Linked DNA regions of Asanoa ferruginea. The protein of the gene in region 1 interacts with the protein of each later gene in a pairwise test. Links are inferred from orthologs where the notes say so. Each region holds a gene or a part of one and is shown on either strand. Other genes may lie near its edges.

Evidence for each region.
Region 2: the proteins of DFJ67_RS10135 (region 1) and DFJ67_RS34960 interact in binary tests that used the Escherichia coli proteins (3 or more experiments, as listed by UniProt). The link is inferred for Asanoa ferruginea from one-to-one orthologs.

What each region holds. Positions count from the first base shown.
Region 1 is NZ_QUMQ01000001.1:2,103,770-2,111,431, reverse strand. The notes cover bases 1,771-4,496. They hold DFJ67_RS10135 (hotdog fold thioesterase), read right to left. Parts: upstream 3,448-4,496; coding sequence 3,094-3,447; downstream 1,771-3,093. Other genes in these bases: DFJ67_RS10130 (ABC transporter substrate-binding protein), read left to right, coding at 3,607-4,496; DFJ67_RS10140 (hypothetical protein), read right to left, coding at 2,659-3,048; DFJ67_RS10145 (hypothetical protein), read left to right, coding at 2,252-2,665; DFJ67_RS10150 (DUF2786 domain-containing protein), read right to left, coding at 1,771-2,154. Outside these bases: DFJ67_RS10160 (PrsW family intramembrane metalloprotease), read left to right, coding at 1-689; DFJ67_RS10155 (GNAT family N-acetyltransferase), read right to left, coding at 704-1,474; more of DFJ67_RS10150, read right to left, coding at 1,471-1,770; more of DFJ67_RS10130, read left to right, coding at 4,497-4,950; DFJ67_RS10125 (hypothetical protein), read left to right, coding at 5,010-5,510; DFJ67_RS10120 (hypothetical protein), read left to right, coding at 5,716-5,967; selA (L-seryl-tRNA(Sec) selenium transferase), read right to left, coding at 6,395-7,662. UniProt on the Escherichia coli protein: Required for optimal enterobactin synthesis. Acts as a proofreading enzyme that prevents EntB misacylation by hydrolyzing the thioester bound existing between EntB and wrongly charged molecules.
Region 2 is NZ_QUMQ01000001.1:7,467,138-7,474,854, forward strand. Bases 2,530-5,310 are described here. They hold DFJ67_RS34960 (isochorismatase family protein), read right to left. Parts: upstream 4,349-5,310; coding sequence 3,710-4,348; downstream 2,530-3,709. Other genes in these bases: DFJ67_RS34955 (vanadium-dependent haloperoxidase), read left to right, coding at 2,530-3,677; DFJ67_RS34965 (2,3-dihydro-2,3-dihydroxybenzoate dehydrogenase), read right to left, coding at 4,377-5,162; DFJ67_RS34970 (FAD-dependent monooxygenase), read right to left, coding at 5,162-5,310. Also shown: DFJ67_RS34940 (DUF485 domain-containing protein), read right to left, coding at 1-236; DFJ67_RS34945 (DUF6081 family protein), read left to right, coding at 468-1,208; DFJ67_RS34950 (SDR family NAD(P)-dependent oxidoreductase), read right to left, coding at 1,201-1,902; more of DFJ67_RS34955, read left to right, coding at 2,121-2,529; more of DFJ67_RS34970, read right to left, coding at 5,311-6,352; DFJ67_RS34975 (phenylacetate--CoA ligase family protein), read right to left, coding at 6,363-7,670; DFJ67_RS34980 (amidohydrolase family protein), read right to left, coding at 7,667-7,717. UniProt on the Escherichia coli protein: Involved in the biosynthesis of the siderophore enterobactin (enterochelin), which is a macrocyclic trimeric lactone of N-(2,3-dihydroxybenzoyl)-serine.

The DNA.
Region 1 (7,662 bases):
TCGGCGTGGCCGTGCTGTCGGTCCTCGGCGCGATGGCGATCCACTTCCTGTGGAACTCACCACTGCTCTCCCTCGGTGGCGGCGCCGGCATCTTCGGCGACCTGTTCGTCAAGGGCCTACCCCCGCTACTGATGATCCTGTTCCTGGTCCGCGGCGTGCGGCACCGCGAGGCCGACTACTACATGGCGCAGTTGGCGGCCCTGGGTGACCGGCGGATCGCGACGGCCGACGAGCTTCGGGTGCTGGCACACGGCCACCTGCGCGCCGGTGCGCGGCGGCATGCCCATGGGCGGGCGGGGATCAAGGGCCGGCATGCGGTGCGGCGGCTGCAACGCGCCCAGGCCCGGTTGGCGGTCGAGTTGTCGCGGGCCAGCGGGGTCGGTCTGCTGCTCGCACCCGCCGCTGCTTCGGTCGCGCCGGCCCCGGTCGGTGGTGCCGGTGTCGCGGTAGGCGTGGCCCGGATGGCGCCGCAGCCCGCTGGCGCGCTGGTGCTGGGCGGCCCGACGGCGGTGCGCTGGCGCGACCGGGTGCTGGTCGAACGCGGCCGGCTGCTGGCCCTGGGTCACCCCGAGGCGACCGCGCCACTGACCCGCAACGGCAGCATCCGGCGCGTGGTCGGCGGTGTGGCCCTCTTCCTGGCGGCGATGGTCGCGGTCGGGCTGGCGCTGATCGCGCTGGGTGCTTCGTAATCCAGGCGCCGCGGTCAGTCGCGGTGGCCTGGCCGCACAGCATGCTCGACCACGTCGCCGCACGGCTCGAAGCCCAGGTGGGCGTAGACGCTGATGGCGGTCTCGGCTGCCTGGAGAATCGCGGTGTCGTAACCGTCCGTCGCAGCTAGGCCGAGGCCGAAGGAGACCAGCTCGGTAGCCCAGCCCCGGCGGCGGTGCGGCGCCAGCGTGCAGACGTTGTAGAAACCAGCTACTCCCGCGCCGTAGAAGAGTTCCGCCGCCGCGACCGGGCGCCCGTCGGCATACCCGATCAGGTAGCGCGCCGGGCTATCCGCCGCTAATGATCCGGCGGCGGTGCGTGCGAAGAACTCCAGCACCGTCGGCGACGGCGGCGACCAGTTGGCCGCGACCACCGACGCCCAATCCGCCAGCTCGGCCGGCGTCGCGACGACTCGGACCTCCCGGTCCGTAGCCGGACGCGGGCCGGTCGGGCACCACATCGCCAGCTCGCGTTCGGCCACCGGCAGGCCGGCCGCCAGCAACCGGTCGGACAGGTCCGCCGGGGTCGAGCTCGGGCCGACCCACCAGGTGAACGGGCGGCCGGTCGCCCGGAGCAGCGCCACGGTTTCCGCTATCCGGTTGTCGGTGCTGAAGCGGGCCGCCGCCACGATGTTGAACGTGTCGTCCGGCAGGCCGCTGTCGCAGACCAGCACGTCGCCCTCGGCGAGCAGTCGCATGCCGGGCGTGGCGTGGTGCAGGTGGGACGCGTGCCGGGCCAGGTTGTCGTCGAGCGCCGCGAGGTTCACGCCAGCGCGGTCCTGGTGCCCCCCGCGACGTGCGCCCCGCCGCCCAGGTCGGCCGTCGTGCCGGCCGCGAAGCCGGACGCGCCGCCGTCGCCGGTGAGCCGGCGCGGGCGGGCCAGGCGCGCGGTGGGGTAGGCCTCGTCGCGCTTGCGTTCCACTACGCCGGAGCGGTCGGCCAGCACCAGGTCCATCGACGGCACGCTGGACGACGCCGCCGACTCGGCCTCGCGGAGCCGGGTGGTCACCGCGGCCGCGAAGCCGGCCAGCCAGGAACGGCGGAACGCGGCCGGGTGCTGACCGGCCGGCACCGTGGCCGCGGCCAGACCGTGCGCCGCCTGCACCAACAGCGACGTGTAGAGCAGGTCTGCCCGGGTCACGTCGCTGTCGAAGCCGAACAGGTGGACGGCGACCGAGCCCGCCCGGGTGAGCCGGACCGTGCGGCAGCGCAACGGGATGGCTACACCGACCAGGAGGCCGGCCTTGTCGGTGGCGTACGGCGACGGCACCTCGATCAGCCGGTCGACCACCGGGTCGCGGGCCGGGTCGCGAGCGGCGAGCAGTGCCTGGTCGACACCGTATTTGGCGATCAGCTCGGTCGCCTTGGCGGTCAGCGCCTGCGCCTCGGCCGGGGAGCACGCCGGGTCTTCGGCCTTGGCCAGCAGCTTTCGCACCTTGTCAAGCACGAGGTCAAGAGATAGCACATCGCCGGAAACGAGTGTCAGACATGGATTCACGTGAGTACGCTGACCACGCCCCTTGATCCACGATGGAGGCCGCCCAATGCTGTCCCGACTCCTTCGCGTCCTAATGACCATCACCACGATGGGGTTGCTCGGCGTCGCCTTAGCCACCCCGGCCCAGGCCGAACCCAGCGCCGACGTCGCCGCCGCCGGCGCCTGCTACAGCGGGTTCGTCCGCAAGTCCCTCCCGCGCGGCGGCACCGGCTTCGACGCCGGGCCCTACACGACCTCGACGCGCTGCGTCGACATCAACGTCCGCAACGCCAGCGTCTACCCGTTCAAGGTCTGCGTGATCTTCGTCAGCGTCGGCTCGTGCAACTACTGGACCAGCGTGCCGACCGGCGGGGCCTGGCGGATCGCCGCCACCAACGTGCGCGACAACGTGAAGTTCTACGTGCGGGTCGTGCTCGCCGAATACAAATACGAGCCGCTGGTGATCGACACCGCTTACTGAGAGCGGCGGCGGAGCGTGGCGACGGCCGACCCGGCCAGCGTCAACAGGCACTCCGGCAACTGACCGTCGGCCAGCGCGGCGCCGAACAGCGCCTCGCCGGTCGACGCGTCGCTGTTGGCGTAGGCGCTCACGAAACGGGCCACCCAGCGGGTGTCGTAGCCGGCCTCGTCGATGTCGGGGAAGTCGAGCGTCCACCGGCCGACCGGCACGCCCTCGCCGACCATCGTCGCGGCCAGGCACCAGGCGACGTCATAGGCGCCAACCACACCAGACCGGTCGACGACCGCGTCGAACGCGTCGACCACCGCGTCGCTGTCGCCGTCGAGGGCCAACCGCAGCACCTGCGCGGCGTCGTCGACCGCATCCGGGGGAACCTCGACCACGGGCGAACTCTACGACCCGTCGTCAACCGCGGCCACGCGAACGGGTCAGCTCGGCGCGCGGAGCAGGCAGGTCAGCCGGGCGGTGCAGACCCGGTCGCCGGCCTCGTCGGTGATCACGATCTCGTAGGTGGCGGTGCCCCGCCCGCGGTGGGCCGGCGTCGCGACACCGGTGACCGTACCCGTGCGTACCGCCTTGTGGTGGGTGGCATTGATGTCGACGCCCAAGGCGAGCCCGCGGCCGACGGTGTGCCCGTGCAGGACGGCGGCGACCGAGCCGAGCGTCTCGGCCAGCACGCATGACGCGCCGCCGTGCAGCAGGCCGTATGGCTGCGTGTTGCCGTCGACCGGCATCGTGCCGACCACGCGCTCCGGGGTCATCTCGGTCAGGACGATGCCCATCCGTTCCGCGAGCGCGCCGGGGCCGTTTGCGAGAGGTGAAGTTGACACGCGGTCACGTTACCCGTCGGTATTACGGCTTTGGCCGGGCGCTATCCCATATATCGACGCCGGCACGCTACCCTCCCTGGCGGACCTCAGGGGAGGAAGGACGGACACCCCATGCTCGTCTCCCGCGGAGCGCGTCACATGGCCATCGCCGTGTGCGCCGCGCTCGTGCTGGCCAGCGCCGCGTGTGGCAAAGATGCCCCACCGCCGGACACCGCCGACTCGGCCGGCACCCCGGCCCGGCTCTACGGCACCGACGGAAACATGATCAATACGTTCGGCGACGAGTTCAAGGATCAGGCGGGCATGCTCGCCGGGATGAAGGGGACAACTCCCCTCGCCCCGCTGTCCGAAGACTTCAAGGCGCGCATCAAGGCGCTTCGCCCCGAGCTCACCGACTACACCTACGCCGGCGAGACCTACGACGCGATCGTGATCAGCGCGCTCGCGGCGCAGCAGGCGGGCTCGATCGATCCGACCAAGATCGCCAACCAGATCAACTCGGTGACCACCGGCGGCACGGAATGCGAGACGGTGCCGGCCTGCCTGGCGCTCGCCCGCGACGGAGCCGACCTGCAATACCGCGGCGTCTCGCTGAAGCGCGGCGGGTTCACCGACGCCGGCGAGCCGTCGACCGCAAGCTACGCGACGCTGCACTTCGGCTCGGGCGACCGACTCGACGACAGCAAGACGGAATACGTCGGTGCCGGCGACGAGTCGACAACCTCGACGAAGAAGCCGCCCAAGACGTCGGCCGCTCCGGACAAGATCGACCCGCTCAAGATCGGCGGCCTGCTGCCGGAGACCGGCGACCTCGCGCTGGCCTACCCGCCGATGGAGGCGGCCGCCGCGCTCGCGATCCAGGAGCTCAACGCTGCCGGCGGCGTGTTCGGGCAAGACGTCGTGTGGGTGCCCGGCGACGACGGCACCAACCCCGACGTCGCCAAGAAGACCGTGGAAAAGCAGATCAACGCCAAGGTCAGCGTGATCATCGGCGCCGGTGCGTCGAGCATCTCGCGCGCGGTGCTGCCCGCCGTGGTCAAGGCCGGCGTCGTGCTCTTCTCGCCGTGCAACACCGACGCCGGGCTGAGCACGGTCGACGACAAGGGCCTCTACTTCCGCACCGCGCCCTCCGACATCCTCCAGGGCCGCGCGCTGGCCGACGTGATCCTGCGCGACGGGCCACACAAGGTCGCGATCGTGGCGCGCAACGACTCCTACGGCACGGGCCTGCAAGGCAACGTGAAGTCCGAACTGGAGCGGGCCGGCTTCCCGACCAACAGCATCGAGTTGCTGACCTACGAGCCGCCGACCCCGGCCGCGCCCGACATCGACTTCACCACCGGGGCCAACCAGATCAAGACCAACAGCCCCGACGGCGTGCTGGTCATCGGCTTCGGCGAGTCGGCCCAGATCATCAAGGCGCTCGCGAAGGCCGGCGTGGAGATCCACCACTAGGCACACCTGGCACGTTTCCGGGAGCCGGGCCCGGCGGCCCCGGCCATAGATTGCTCCACATGAGTGAGTGGGACACATCGCACCTGGCCAGTGACCCGGCCGGGGTAGACGGACTGGGCAGCGGCGACGAGACCGGCGGCTTCGCCGACGGGCCGGCCGGTTTCGGCGCGCCGCACTCCATCGTGGAGCACGACCTCGACGGTGGCCGCACCTACATCACCGACCTCGACGGCGACGGCTACGCCGACCTGGTCTCCGTCGACGGCGACCACGACGGCGTGATCGAGGCCGCCTACCACGACAGCGACGGCGACGGCCGGCTCGACACGATCATGCGGGACTACGACGAAGACGGCGTGGCCGACCAATACCTGACCGACGCCAACGGCGACGGCCACACCGACGCGGTCGCGTCCGACATCAACAACGACGGCCGGGTCGACTCGCTCGCCCTGGACACCGACTTCGACGGCCGCACCGACGCCTGGGTCCGCGACACCAACTACGACGGCATCGCCGACTACGCCTCGATGCGCCCAAGCCCATTCGCCACAAACTAGATCAAATGCGGGATGGCTCGGGCCCGCGGTGGGCACGACCGTCGCTCCCGCCAGAGAGCGCTCCGCTACGCTCCGCTGCCAGGTCCGCCGCTGGTCGCTCGCACGGCGACACGCCGGCCCGTTCGCATGAGCGTCGAGTCGCGGTGTGCGGCCGGTGGCCGTAGGTTGTGCCGGAACGCTACCCGCACCCGCGCGAGGAGATCCGATGAGCGAGTCCGAAGAGGTCGTCGAGACCCGCGGCGACGAGCGCGTCGAGCTGATGACGGCCGACGCCAACAACGACGGCAAGACCGACGTGTGGGTGGTCGACACCGACGGCGACGGCAAGCCCGACCTGTTCCAATTCGACACCACCGGCGACGGCAAGGTCGACGTCACCATGGTCGACCTCGATGAAGACGGCACCCCCGACGAGATCGTCGACGGCGACGGCGGCCACCCGCCGACCGCCGCCTGACCCAAGCCGAAGGCCCGTCCGTCCGGGCGGGCCTAATGCTTGTCGGCCACTCGCCGACCGCTGCCTGATCCGGGCCGAAGGCCTGTCCGTGGGGGCGGGCCTTGTGTTTGTGGGTCGCCCGCTGACCGCGGCCTGATCCGGGTCGAAGGGCTGTCCGTGGGGGTGGGCCTTGTGTTTGTGGGTCGCCCGTTGACCGCGGCCTGATCCGGGTCGAAGGGCTGTCCGTGGGGGTGGGCCTTGTGTTTGTGGGTCGCCCGTTGACCGCGGCCTGATCCGGGTCGAGGGCCCGTCCGTCCGTGTGGGCGGGGCTAATGTTTGTGGGCCACTCGCCGACCACTGCCTGATCCGGGCCGAAAGGCGCGTCGTAAGGGCGGGCCTGATGCTCGTGGCCGCCCGCCGGGCTTGGTCGCCTGAGGGCTGGTCGGCCTTAGTGCTGTTTGGCCGCTGACAGCAGCGCGGTCAGCAGATCCTCGTCGGCCTGTGGCGGGACCGTGCGCAGGTCGAGCAGACAGCGCCCGGCGGAGACGCGGCCGACCACCGGCGGGTCGCCCTGGCGGAGCAGCGCCGCGTAACCGGTCGGCAGGCTCAGACCGACGCTCGGCAGCACCACTCCCGGCGCACCCCCGCCGCCCACCGTCGAACCGGTGTCGACCACCTCGACGTCGATACCCGCCTCGGCCAACACCGCCGACAGCCGTTGCGCCCGGTCGCGCAGCGCCGCCACCGGAGTCCGCAGCGACACCGTCGTCGGCGGCAGCGGCCCCGAGACCGTGGCCTCGAGAGCGGCCAGCGTCAGCTTGTCGACCCGCAGCGCGCGCGCCAGCGGGTGCCGGGCCATCCGGGTGACCAGGTCGGTGCGGCCGAAGATCAGACCGGCCTGCGGGCCGCCGAGCAGCTTGTCGGCGCTCGCGGTGACCAGTGCCGCGCCCGCGGCCAACGCCGAGGCGGCGTCGGGCTCGTCGGGCAGCAGCGGCTCGGGCGCCAGGAGGCCCGAGCCGATGTCGTAGACCACCGGCACGTCCAGGGACACCAGTTCTGCCAGGGTGGGCGCCGCGGTGAAGCCGCTGACCCGGTAGTTGGACGGGTGCAGCCGCATCACCAGCGCCGTCTCGGGGCCGATCGCCTCGGCGTAGTCGGCGAGCCGGGTCCGGTTGGTGGTGCCGACCTCGCGGAGCACGGCACCCGCCGCGGTGAGCAACTCGGGGATCCGGAACCCGTCGCCGATCTCGATCAGCTCGCCCCGGCTGACCACGACCTCCCGTCCGGCGGCGAGGGCGAACACGGTCAGCGCGAGCGCGGCCGCGTTGTTGTTGACGACGTGCACCGCCTCGGCGCCGGGCACCGCGGCCCGCAGCGCGCCGAGGACCTCGGTGCCGCGTTTGGCGCGTACACCGGATGAGAGGTCGAATTCGACGTCGGTGTAGCCGGCGGCGTCGGTGACCGCGGCGACCGCGGCCGGCGACAGGGCGGAACGGCCGAGGTTGGTGTGCACGATGACACCGGTGGCGTTGAGCACCCGGCGCAGCCCAGCGGCTGAGGCGGGCAGGGTGGCGACCGCGACATCGGCGGCGGCCTCGGCCGGCAGCCGGCCGGAGCGCACCTGGTCGAGCGCCCGGGCGACGGCCGCGCGGACGAGACCGGGGCCGAGCCGCTCGGCGGCGGCGACCAGGCGTGGGTCGGCGAGGACCGCGTCGA
Region 2 (7,717 bases), 5.4 Mb from region 1 along the record:
AGCACGAACGACAGGACCAGGAACAGCATGCCCACGTTCAGCGGCCCACCGATCCCCTGCCGGAACACGCCGGGCACGAAGGCCGCCAGCGAGATGCCGACGAACCACCACCCGTAGAACAGCACGCTCACCCACACGATGAAGCCGTTCGAGCGGCGTTGCAGCGCCTGGAACTCGGCGCTGTCGTACACTGCGGAATACTGGTCATCGGCGCTCGCCGAGTCCCCCGTGTCCATGACCCCTCCGCTACCCATGACACCTCCTCTGCCCAGGACGGCGGGCCGATGGCCGGCAGCGTCCTGAAAACGACCCCTGACGTGGCGCTCGGTACTGCGACAGTCTCAATCAGTGCACCCCAGGGCCGGCATCGCCCATTCACGGTATGTACGGGCCACTCTGGAAAATGGCGTACGAATCGCGTGTACGAGTGATGTCCACGGCCGACCGCAGGGACAGACCGTTGATTCATGACGGCTGCTCTGAGCACCGACGCGTGGACGTACGACGACTTCACCGGTCTCGAGCTCGATCCCGCGCGCTGGGCCATCATGTCGATCGCGGGGGCCGACGGCACGACGCACCAGTACCAGGACCGCAACGCGCAGGTACGCACCGGGGACGGTCGGCTGGAGCTGAGCGTCAACCCGTTCAGCCGGTTCCACGACACCGACCCACGACAGAACAACGCCAAGCAGATGTACCGTTCGGTGCGGCGGTTCGCCACCCCGGTGGCCGGGCGCCTGACGTTCGAGGTCGAGATGGGGATACGGACGTACGGCCAGGTTCCGTACGACCCGCTCGACGCCTTCGGCACGGTGAACCTGTTCGACCTCGCGACCGGCGTGGTCCTCAATGCCGCCGCGACCAACGACACTTTGTACGCGGTCGTCGAGCGGCTGGCGCTCCCCGGCGTCACCAGCCCAGACGAGCACTACATCCACCGTGTGGTTTTGAACGTGCCCACCGAGCCGGGACTGCCGCACCGGTACGCCATCTCATACCTGGCCGGCGCCCCGGAGGTGGAGTTCCGCGTCGACGGTCTGTTGGCGTACTGGACCCGGCTGCCCGTGCCGGTCAGCGGGTTCCACGCCGGCATGGCGTTGTTCTCGGCCCGCGATCTCACCCGCTACCCGCGCTCGCAACGCGAACGGGGCCAGGGTGCGTCCGGCTGGTGGGGACCCTGGCGGATCACGACCCGCTTCAGATGAGCGTCTCTCCGCCGTCGATGTTCAGGTTGACGCCGTTGATGGCCGGGTTCTCCAGCAGGAAGGTGATCGCACCGGTGCAGTCCCCCATCGTGACCGGCCGCTTCGTCAGGGCCCGCGACAAGGCGGCGTCCCGGGCAGCCGGCTTGTCGCTCCAGAATGGAGTGTCCGACACGATGCTCGGGTGCAGGGCGTTGACCCGGATCGGCGAGAGCTCGACCGCCAGCGTCCGGACCAGTGCGCCGATGCCACCGTTCGCGGTCGTCACGGTCGTGGATCCCGGATACGGTCGGTGGCTCGCCAGGCCCCCGATCAGCACGGCCGCGCTCTTCTCCATCATTCGTGGGGCGAGGACGGACATGACGGTCGTGTAGCCGACTAGCTTGACGGTCAGCAGCCTGACCGCGTCGTCGGAGCGGTAGTCGCGAACCGCATTGTAGTCGCGATCGAGAGCGGACAAAACCAACCAGTCGACACGCTCCACGCTGGATAGACCCGTCGCGGCCTCGCCTGGGCCGGACAGGTCCAATGCGAGCCCGCGCGTTCGCCCACCGATCTCGTCGGCGACGCGCTTGCTGCGCTCCGCGGTGCGACCGGTGATGATCACATCGCTTCCCCGGTCGGCACACGACTGGGCGAAATGACGGCCGATACCCGACGTCCCGCCGATGACGACGACGTGCATGCGCTCGAGCATGGGAATTCCCTTCGGCATCGCGGTCACGACCGTTCGGCCGTCCGCCGACCGTAGCCCGGCGACGCGCGGGGCGCGCACCCCGCGTTCGCGGTATTCCGGCGACGGGCGCTCGCCGCTGACTACTCGGGTAGGTAGTGGACGGACCCGAGATCGCTCGCGAATCCTGGCTCCCGGAACGGAATCCGCGAGTCTCGCGTCGACAGGGAAGAGGGCACATCATGACCGCATCTGAAGGTTCTCCCGACCCAGGATTCTCAACTCGCCGCCGGTCGCTGCTCATCGGCGGGCTCGGCACGGCGTCGACCGCGGTGTTGGCCTCTCTGGCGCACGGTGGCGCAGCGTCGGCCACGCCCTCGAAAGCGGCCGCCGCCACCGGCTTCGACCTCGACACCGGCAACTTCATCATCGAGCTGATCAGCCCGTTCCAGCCCGCCTTCAACGTGATCGCCCCGATGGACGTGACCGTGCTCCACCGCTTCGTTCACCTGTCGGTCGTCTCGTGGTTCGACGCGACCGCGCCGTACCATCCGACGAGGGTCGGACTGCACTCCCGTCTCGGTCGGCGGCCCTCCAGCGAGGCGGCCACCAACCGGAACAAGACCATCGCGGCGCTGCACGCCAACTACCAGGTCATAAAAGGCGTGGAACCGCGGCGGGAGCCGGACTTCCGGGCCGTCATGACCTCGATCGGACTGAACCCGGACGACGAGTCCGAGGATCGGACCAGTCCGGTGGGCCTTGGCAACCTCGCCGGCAAGGCGGTCGTCGCGGCGGCGCTGCGCGACGGGATGAACCAGCTCGGCGACGTCGGCCGGCGCTACAACGGCAAGCCTTACGCCGACTACACCGGTTATCGACCCGTCAACACGCCATTCGAACTGGAACACCCTTCACGCTGGCAGCCCAACCTCGGTCCGCACGGCCGTCGCCTCGGTGGCGGCGGGGGCGACCTGGGCATCTTCGTCGCCCAGCAGTTCGCCACACCGCAGCTGCGGCTGGTCAAAGCGCACAGCTTCGGCGACCCGCGGCAGTTCGCGCTCGCCGCGCCCGACCACATCGACCACACGCGGCCACGGGACTACAGGCGCTCGGTGGACGAGATCATCGAGGCCTCGGCCGCGCTCACCGACCGGCAGAAGGTGGCGGCCGAGTACTTCGACGACAAGACGATGGGGCTGGGCCAGTCCGTGGGCTTCGCGGCGATCGCGCACCTCGATCGCCTGACGCTGGACGACATGATCGATCTCGGCTTCACCACCTCCGTGGCGATCTTCGACGCCATGATCGCTTGCTGGCACCAGAAGCACAGGTATGACGCCGTGCGCCCGTTCAGCGCGATCCGGCACCTCTACGGACGTCAGAAGCTGACCGCCTGGGGTGGCCCCGGCAAGGGCACGGTCGACGACATCCGCGGCGACGAGTGGTCCAGCTACCTGAACACCGGGGACCACCCCGACTACCCGTCCGGGTCCACCGTGCTCTGCTCCGCGGAGGCACAGGCGGCACGGCGGTTCCTCGGTGACGACGTGCTGAACCTGCGGCACGTCTCCCGGGCCGGCTCGACCCTGCGGGAGCCGGGGCGTTCCCCCGCCAGCGACGTCGAGCTGTTCTACCCCACCTGGGACGCGTTCGTGAAGGAGTGCGCCATCAGCCGGGTGTGGGGTGGGGTGCACTTCAAGAAGACCGTCGAGCGGTCGATCGTCTTCGGCGAGCAGTTCGGCGACCTCGCCTACCGCTGGGCCCAGCGCTACATCCGCGGCGACGTCGACAACTGAGACGTCGGGATGGGCTCACCTGGAGAGCTCGTTCACCTCTCCAGGTGAGCCAGTACCTCTGACAGCGGCAGCGGCACGGCACACCGATCCGCGGCATACCGCAGCGCCATGAGGTGGTCGGTCAGCGACAGGTCGGCGAGGGCATCCGCGACGAGGAACGGCTGGATGTCGCGGCTGAAGGCATCGCACGCGGTCATGAGGCAGCCCATGTGCGCGTACACACCGCAAACGACGAGCTGGTCGCGCCCCGCGCGCCGCAGCCGTTCCTCGAGATCGCTGCGGAAGAACGCGCTGTATCGCCATTTGGCCAGCACCGTGTCGCCCGGCGCGGGAGCCACGTCGTCGACGATGCCGCGGTCGTCCTCCACGGCACCCATGCCTGGACCCCAGAAGTCCTGCAACAGCCCCCGGTCCGCCCTGCTCATGCCCCCCGGCTGCGCGGTGTACAGCACCGGCACCCTGGCCGCACGCGCGGCCGCCAGCAGCTTCGTGACGTTGGCGATCAGCTCGGTCATCGGCGGCTCCCCCGCCGAAAACGGGCGCAGGAAGTATCGCTGCATGTCGTGGACCAGCACGGCGGCCCGGTCCGGGTGCGGACGCCAAGCGACGGCCGAACTGGGCACGTCGCCCTGGCCCGGCATCCGGTATGGCGCGATCGGAGTCATCGGCATTGTTGTCCTCCTGGTCGGTCCGGCAACGTCAGACGTGCAGTGCGGCGCCGCCGTCGACGTAGAGGTCGTGCATCGTGACGTGACCTGCCTGGTCGGATACGAGGAACGCGACCGCCTCGGCCACGTCCCGCGGCTGGGCGACCTTGCGCAGCGGAATCCCGATCCGATACGCGGCCGGCGTGCCCTCGATCACCCGGGTGAAGTCCGCGCCCTCACCGACCATCGCCCGCAGCATCGGCGTGTCCGTCGAGCCGGGCGACACGACGTTGCATCGGATGCCGTGGTCCGCCAGCTCCAAACCGAGGCACCGGGTGAACTGGGCCGACGCGGCTTTCGAGGCGGCGTACGCGGCCATCTCCGTACGCGGCACTCCGGCGGCGTTGGACGCCACCGTCACGATCGAGCCCCGCCGGCGGCCGGTCATCCGCCGCGCGACCGCACGCGACAGGTGGAACACGCCGCCGACGTTGACCGCGAAGGTTTCGATCCACTGCCGGTCGGACAGCTCGATCACCCGGCCGGTGTGGAGCACGCCGGCGGCGTTGACGAGGATCGCGATCGGCCCGAGCTCTTCCTCGATGCGTCCGACGAGCGCGTCCACGGCTGCGCTTTCCCGCACGTCGACCACATATCCGCGGGCGGACTCTCCTTCCGCCTCGAGTTTGGTCACCATCGTTGCCAGCGCCTCCGCGTTGTGGTCCACTGCGGCGACGTGCGCTCCGGCACCGGCCAGCACACTGGCCACAGCGGCCCCGATGCCCTGTGCCGCACCGGTGACCAGTGCGACCGTCGACTCGATTCCGGTCAGTTCCATCAGATGCTCCCGCTGGTCGTGGTGACATGTTCGGCGTCGTACGCGAAGAGCCACTCGTGCTGGTCCAGTCCGGACGTGACCTGAGCGGCGGTGTCGCGGAGACGCTGCCCGTCCCCGTCGCCGAGGTGGAACGTCCGGGCGTTGGCGCGGGACCGCCGCTGGATGTCGACCACCCTGGGCAGCCGGACCTCGGCGTAACGGCGCACCGCGGCACCCCACCTGGCTGGACCCGCCGCGGCCAGGCAACGCGCGAGCACGACCGCGTCCTCGATCGCCTGGTTCGCACCTTGAGCCTGGAACGGCAGCATCGGGTGCGCGGCGTCGCCGATGACGACCACTCGTCCGGCACCGAGCCGGTCGATGCTGTCCCGATCGTGCAGCGCCCACCGGCTGACCCGGTCGGCCGCGTCGATCAACCGCGTGACGTCGGTGTGCCAACCGGCGTAAGCCGCGGCCAGGTCGGCAGCGTCGCCGTTGGCCGTCCAGGACTCCTCCGACCAGTCCGAGACGGCCACGGTCGCGCCAAAGCTGACCTGCCGGCCGGCCGAGACGGGATACGACACCACGTGCTTGCCCGGCCCGAACCAGAGCCGCACCCGAGGCTCAGCGACGAGGAACGGCACCCGCCACGCAGGCACGAGCCCCCGGTAGATCGTCTGGCCGGAGTATCGGGGGGTGTCGGTCACGATCTGCTCGCGTACCACCGAGTGGATGCCGTCGGCGCCGACGACGAGGTCCGCGGCCACCGTCGTGCCGTCCGCCAGATGCAGGCGAGCCTCGTTGGCATCCTGTGTCACCGCGGCGAGCCGGACACCGAGATGCACGTGGTCCGGAGGAACTAGGGAGAGCAGGCTTGCCTGAAGGTCGGCCCGATGGACGGTGTAATAGGGGGCACCGAACCGGCGAAGACATAAGTCACCCAGCGGAGTGCGCTGTAACAGCGCCCCGTCGTCCCAACGACGCATCTCGATCGACTCCGGCGCCACGGCGACTTCGGAGAGCCGGTCACGCAGACCCATCCGGTGCAGGAGCCGGGTGGCGTTGGGTGCCACCTGCACCCCCGCCCCCACTTCGGTGAGGCGGGGAGCCTGCTCAAAGATCTGGCATTGGATTCCGGTCCGTCGAAGGGCGGCGGCGAAAACGAGCCCGGCGATTCCGGCCCCGACGACCGCCACCCGCAGGTGCGCCATGTCGTCTCCGTCAGTAGTAGAGAAGCGCTTTGCCCCAGTCCTCGTCGGGACCGAAGAGGCTCCGTGGCTTGACCACGTCCGGCATGCTGGTGAGCGCCTCATAGGGGATCAGTGAACCCGGAGGCAACCCGACCACCTCGCAGTCCGCGCCAAAGGTGTCCCGCACCTTGGCGGTCAGCTCGGCGCATGCCGGTGCCCGGTGCTCCGGCGGCACCTCGATCTCGATGCGCAGCACCGTCGGCTCCGCCCTCGCTCGCCAGAACACCACGCCATGGGACTCCGGTAGCGAGAAGACGACCTCCTCCAGCCGGTGCTGGGTGACGGTGGCCGAGCCAACCTTGTATCCAAAGGCGGATCGGCCGAGGACCTGGACTGTGGGCAGGTTCCATCCGCACAGGCAGTCGTCGTAGGAGACCGACACATTGTCTTCGAGGTTGTAGCGCAGCAGCGGCATCGCTTCGCGGAACAGCGGAGTGACCACGAGCTGGCCGTCGCCCTCCGCGCTGACGGTGCCGGTTCGCGGGTCGTAGACCTCGAACAGCGCACGGTCGGCCCACAGGTGCATCCGGCCGTTCGGGCACTCCCCGGCGAGGCTTCCGGTCTCCGTCGAGCCGTACTCCTCGATGACGGGCACACCCCAGATCCGGCTGATCCGCGCACGACGGGCAGCGGTCAGCGGCTCTCCACCGACGAACAGCGCGCGCAGCGCCGGGAAATCGGTGTCGGGCCGGTGTCCCGCGGCCGCCGCGGTAGCGGCCCAGATGAGGCACTCGGTCGGCACCGACCAGGTCAATGTGACGCCGATGTCGTGCATGACCCGAACCACCCGGGCGTACGGCATCGCCAAGGACCGGTTGTCGCCTGGCACCACGGTGGCGCCGTGCAGCCGGCCCGCCGCGTGCGCGAGGTGCCCAGTCAGCAGCAGCGCGTACGGCGTGCGGACCAGAAACGTGTCTGCGGCCGATATCCCGATCCATTTGCGGGCGAAGCGTTCAGCGAGATCGACCCAGTCCTCGGCCGTGTAGAAGGACGGCGTCGGTTGACCAGCGGTGCCGCTCGACTCGTGATAGGTAGCGAGCTGCTCCTTCGGCACGGCGAGCATGCCGAAGGGGTAGTTGTCGCGCAGATCCTGCTTGCTGGTCAGCGGCAGCGCGGCGAGGTCGGCGGCGGTGGTGGGCAGCGCAGCCGCGGCGAGCGACCGGCGGTAGAAGGGTGAGCGGGACGCCCAAGTGATCGTTTGCGCCAGTTGCTTCTCCTGAAGGCGATGCAGGTCCTCCGGCCCGTGCCACTGGCCGAGCTGGGGCAGGATCGAGGTCACCGCGGCTCCTCTCCTAGCAGTCGATGTGCGTTGTCCCAGGCGATCTG